One region of the Clostridium thermobutyricum genome, then DNA from elsewhere that is predicted to be linked to it. Evidence: a T-box and tRNA genes for the amino acid it is inferred to sense, from the RefSeq annotation. Region 1 holds a T-box; the other holds one or more tRNA genes.
The links. A T-box is a leader RNA that pairs with one kind of tRNA and senses whether it is charged. The one in region 1 lies ahead of HMPREF1092_RS05480 (valine--tRNA ligase), so its partner is inferred to be a tRNA-Val.
Positions count from the first base shown of each region.

Region 2: it has a tRNA-Val gene. The T-box ahead of HMPREF1092_RS05480 (valine--tRNA ligase) is inferred to sense a tRNA for this amino acid. The anticodon was not compared.

Region 1 is NZ_KB850956.1:1,190,880-1,193,335, reverse strand. Features, by position in the region: gene HMPREF1092_RS05480 (valine--tRNA ligase) at 1-1,378, opposite strand, end outside; T-box leader at 1,424-1,642, opposite strand; gene HMPREF1092_RS05475 (2-hydroxyacyl-CoA dehydratase) at 1,720-2,456, opposite strand, start outside.
Region 2 is NZ_KB850956.1:2,823,958-2,826,413, reverse strand. Features, by position in the region: gene HMPREF1092_RS13280 (ATP-binding protein) at 1-571, shown strand, start outside; tRNA gene HMPREF1092_RS13275 (tRNA-Asp) at 784-860, opposite strand; tRNA gene HMPREF1092_RS13270 (tRNA-Val) at 873-948, opposite strand; tRNA gene HMPREF1092_RS13265 (tRNA-Glu) at 956-1,030, opposite strand; tRNA gene HMPREF1092_RS13260 (tRNA-Thr) at 1,040-1,114, opposite strand; tRNA gene HMPREF1092_RS13255 (tRNA-Asp) at 1,162-1,238, opposite strand; tRNA gene HMPREF1092_RS13250 (tRNA-Val) at 1,254-1,329, opposite strand; tRNA gene HMPREF1092_RS13245 (tRNA-Glu) at 1,336-1,410, opposite strand; tRNA gene HMPREF1092_RS13240 (tRNA-Thr) at 1,420-1,494, opposite strand; tRNA gene HMPREF1092_RS13235 (tRNA-Asp) at 1,526-1,602, opposite strand; tRNA gene HMPREF1092_RS13230 (tRNA-Val) at 1,618-1,693, opposite strand; tRNA gene HMPREF1092_RS13225 (tRNA-Glu) at 1,698-1,772, opposite strand; gene HMPREF1092_RS13220 (BaiN/RdsA family NAD(P)/FAD-dependent oxidoreductase) at 2,264-2,456, shown strand, end outside.

The sequences.
Region 1 (2,456 bases):
ATGCTGATGAGAACCAAGTATCTAATACATCTGTTTCTTGTTCTAAGTTTTCACTTCCACATTTTGAACATTTGCATACTTCTGTTTCTGAAACAATTATTTCATTACAATCTTTACAATACCATACTGGAATTCTATGTCCCCACCATAATTGTCTTGAAATACACCAATCTTGAATGTTTTCCATCCAGTTAAAATAAGTTTTTTCAAATCTTTCTGGTATAAACTTAGTTTCTTTATTTTTTACAACTTCTATTGCTGGTTTTGCAAGACTTTCCATCTTTACATACCATTGTTTTGAGATTATTGGCTCAACAACAGTTCCGCATCTATCATGTGTTCCTACATTATGTGTATGAGGTTTAACTTTAACTAAAAGTCCTAAATCTTCAAGATCTTTTACCATAGCACGTCTAGCTTCATATCTATCCATACCTTGATATTTTAGACCTTTTTCATTTATTATTCCTTTATCATCCATAACTCTTATAATTTCTAAGTTATGTCTCTTTCCTACTTGGAAATCATTAGGATCATGAGCAGGTGTTATTTTTACAGCTCCTGTTCCAAATTCTAAATCAACATAATCATCACCAACTATAGGAATTTCTCTATTTACAAGTGGAAGTATAAGAGTTTTTCCTATTAAATGCTTGAATCTTTCATCAGCTGGATTTACTGCAACTGCTGTATCTCCTAGTAAAGTTTCTGGTCTTGTTGTTGCTATTTCTAAATATCCTGAACCATCAGCTAAAGGATAATTTATATGCCAAAAATGTCCTTCTTTTTCTTCATATTCTATTTCTGCATCTGAAAGAGCAGTTTGACACTTAGGACACCAGTTTGTTATTCTATTTCCTTGATATATAAGTCCTTCATTATATAACTTAACGAAAACATGTTTTACTGCTTTATCTAAATGCTCATCCATTGTAAATGCTTCTCTTGTAAAGTCAGCAGAACAACCCATTTTTTTAAGTTGAGTTCTTATTCTTTCTCTATATTCATCTGTCCATTCCCAAACTTTTTCTAAGAAAGCTTCTCTACCCATTTCTTTCTTTTTAAGACCTTGCTTTAAAAGTTCATTTTCAACTTTAACTTCTGTTGCAATTGAAGCATGATCTTGTCCTGGTAACCATAAAGTTGAATAACCTTGCATTCTTTTAAATCTTATAAGCATATCTTGAAGTGTATTATCAAGTGCATGACCTAAATGAAGTTTACCAGTTATATTTGGTGGTGGCATAACTATTGAATAAGGTTTCTTACTCTTATCTACCTTTGGCGTAAAATATTTTTTTTCTTCCCAATTTTTATAAATTCTATCTTCAAACTCTTTAGGACTATAAGTAGTTTGAAGGTTATTTATTTCTGACATTTAAATTCCTCCTAATTTTATAAAATAAAAAGAGCTTTCATCCTATGAAAGGACGAAAGCTCGTGGTACCACCTTTATTCATAGAAAATTATACTATTTTCTATGCACTTAATTAATTAACGATTTACAACCGTTCCTAGCTACTATAATTTCACAAGGAAAGCTCCAAAGCTACCTTCAGAATAATTCCTATAAAGGGCTCTCACCTAATCCCTTCTCTCTTTAATATTTCTTATTCTTACTCCTCTTTTTCTAAGCCTTTTTTTATACAATTATAATTTATATAATATGTTATATTATAATTTTCTTTTTGTCAATATTTCTGTTTTTTACTAAAAATATTATTTTTCTTCTTTTAATTTCTTAAATGCTACAGATAGCATAAGTTTAATTCTATTTACTTGGTTTACTTCTGAAGCTCCTGGATCATAGTCAACTGCAACAATATTAGCTTGTGGATATTTAGCTTTTAATGCCTTCATCATTCCTTTACCAGTTACATGGTTTGGAAGACATCCAAATGGTTGCATACAAACTATATTTTCTGAACCTGATTCTATAAGTTCTATCATTTCTCCTGTTAAGAACCAACCTTCTCCAGTTTGATGTCCTAATGAAAGTATTTCTGATGCAAGCTTTCCTAAATCCCTAATATCTCTAGGTGCTTCAAATCTCTTACTCTTATTAAGTTCATCTTTCATAACTTTTCTATAGCTATCCATATATTTCATAACAAGCATACTTATATTTCTTTCAAGTTTTCCTGTTCCTAGGAATTTTTGCTTAAAGTCACTATCATATGCTGAATAGAAGAAGAAATCAAGTAAATCAGGAACTACTGCTTCTGCTCCTTCTCTTTCTAATAAGCTTACAATATCATTATTTGCAGTTGGGTGGTATTTAACTAAAATCTCACCAACAACTCCTACTTTTGGCTTCTTAATGTCTAATAATTCTAAATTATCAAAGTCTTTTATTATTCCTCTGATAATATTATTAAATTCTTTTTTTCCACCATTTCTTATATTTTCTTTTGCAATTTCATTCCATTTATCATATAACTTATTTGCTGATCCTT
Region 2 (2,456 bases), 1.6 Mb from region 1:
TTTAAGTTTATTTCCAAATAAAACAGATCCAAGTTATCCAACTCAAAAATTTACGCCATTTGAAAATATGCAAAGAATCTATGATTTTATAGTTTCTCAGTATATTCCTAACTTCAATAGAACTGACGTAAATTTATTATTTTCTGGAGCTGCTGGTACAGGAAAAACATTTCTATCCTATTGTATAGCAAAAGAATTATTAGATAGAGGATATTTAGTAGTTTATAAAACAGCCGATGAACTTATAAGAATTTTAGCAGATATAAGATTTAATAAGAATCAAAATCTAGATGATTTAATTACTAATTGTGATTTACTTATAATAGATGATTTAGGTTCTGAACAAATCACAGAATTCTCAAAAACTGAATTCTTTAATTTGCTTAATAAAAAACTTCTTTTAGGAAAAAAAATGCTTATATCTACAAATCTAGTTGCAGATGATTTAGATGATCGTTATGATAGGCGTACATCTTCAAGATTAATAGGTAATTTTAAATTTATGAGATTTTACACTTATGATTTAAGAATAGAGAAAAAACGTAGATTAAATATGAGAAATAGAAAATAGGAATAAAATATAAAACTAAAATTAGATTAAAATATAAAATTAAGCTATATAAATTTCAGTATTTATATAGCTTTTATTTTTTCAAATTATAATTATATATTTATTAAATATATAAAATATTATTACTATTTTACTTTTTTCACTTTAATTATATATGTAAATAAATCTTATATTTTATATAAAAAAAGAAGTAAGATTAAATCTTACTTCTTTGGCGACTCAGAAGGGGCTCGAACCCTCGACCTCCGGCGTGACAGGCCGGCACTCTAACCAGCTGAGCTACTGAGCCATATAAAAAAAATGGTGGTCACAACAGGGATCGAACCTGTGACCCCCTGCTTGTAAGGCAGGTGCTCTCCCAGCTGAGCTATGCGACCTAAAAATTGGTGACTCCTAGGGGAATCGAACCCCTGATACCACCGTGAAAGGGTGGTGTCTTAACCGCTTGACCAAGGAGCCATATTAAATTGGAGCTGGCAATAGGAATCGAACCTACAACCTGCTGATTACAAGTCAGCTGCTCTACCGTTGAGCCATGCCAGCAAATTGCATTTTGATAAGTATTGTCAAAATATTTTTATAAATTATATTGGCGACTCAGAAGGGGCTCGAACCCTCGACCTCCGGCGTGACAGGCCGGCACTCTAACCAGCTGAGCTACTGAGCCGTATTATAATTTTAATGGTGGTCACAACAGGGATCGAACCTGTGACCCCCTGCTTGTAAGGCAGGTGCTCTCCCAGCTGAGCTATGCGACCAAAAATTGGTGACTCCTAGGGGAATCGAACCCCTGATACCACCGTGAAAGGGTGGTGTCTTAACCGCTTGACCAAGGAGCCATATTAAATTGGAGCTGGCAATAGGAATCGAACCTACAACCTGCTGATTACAAGTCAGCTGCTCTACCGTTGAGCCATGCCAGCAAATTGGTTTTAATTTTTTATAAAATTATATTGGCGACTCAGAAGGGGCTCGAACCCTCGACCTCCGGCGTGACAGGCCGGCACTCTAACCAGCTGAGCTACTGAGCCATATTATAATTTTAATGGTGGTCACAACAGGGATCGAACCTGTGACCCCCTGCTTGTAAGGCAGGTGCTCTCCCAGCTGAGCTATGCGACCAAAATGGTGACTCCTAGGGGAATCGAACCCCTGATACCACCGTGAAAGGGTGGTGTCTTAACCGCTTGACCAAGGAGCCATATTTCATTTGTGTTCTGCGCTCTTATTTGTTTCGCGCTGACCACATAGACTATATTACATAAAATCATTTTAAGTGTCAACACTTTTTTTAAAAAATATTTTTTTTTTATTATTTTTAACACTAATCTTATTATGTAAAATCTTCGTAAACTTAGTATTTACAAGGCTTATCTCATTTTTTATTTTTCTTTAATTTTTATAAATTTTATTATGTTCTTTTTCATTATTTTTTATTATGTATAAAAATTTTTTTATTAATTATATTTTTTTCTAATGATTTTTATAATTTATTTTTCTACTTATTTATATATTAACGCCATTCAATTACATAGTAAACCTAACTTTCTTTATTTAAAATAATATTTTTTATATCTATAAAAGAAAAATATTTTTCTTTTATAGATATAAATACGATTTTAATTATTTTTTATTTACTTAACTATGATAGAATTTATTTAAATACATTTTAAATGAAGGAGAAATTTAAATATGATTTATCACTATTTAATAATAGTTGGTGGTGGAGCCTCTGGACTTATGTCAGCAATCCTAGCCAAAGATTATGGTATAGATGTAGCAATAATAGAAGGAACTGATCGTGTTGGTAAGAAAATTCTTACTACTGGTAATGGGCGTTGTAATATTTCAAATGCCTCAATAAAATATCCTTTTATAAATTATC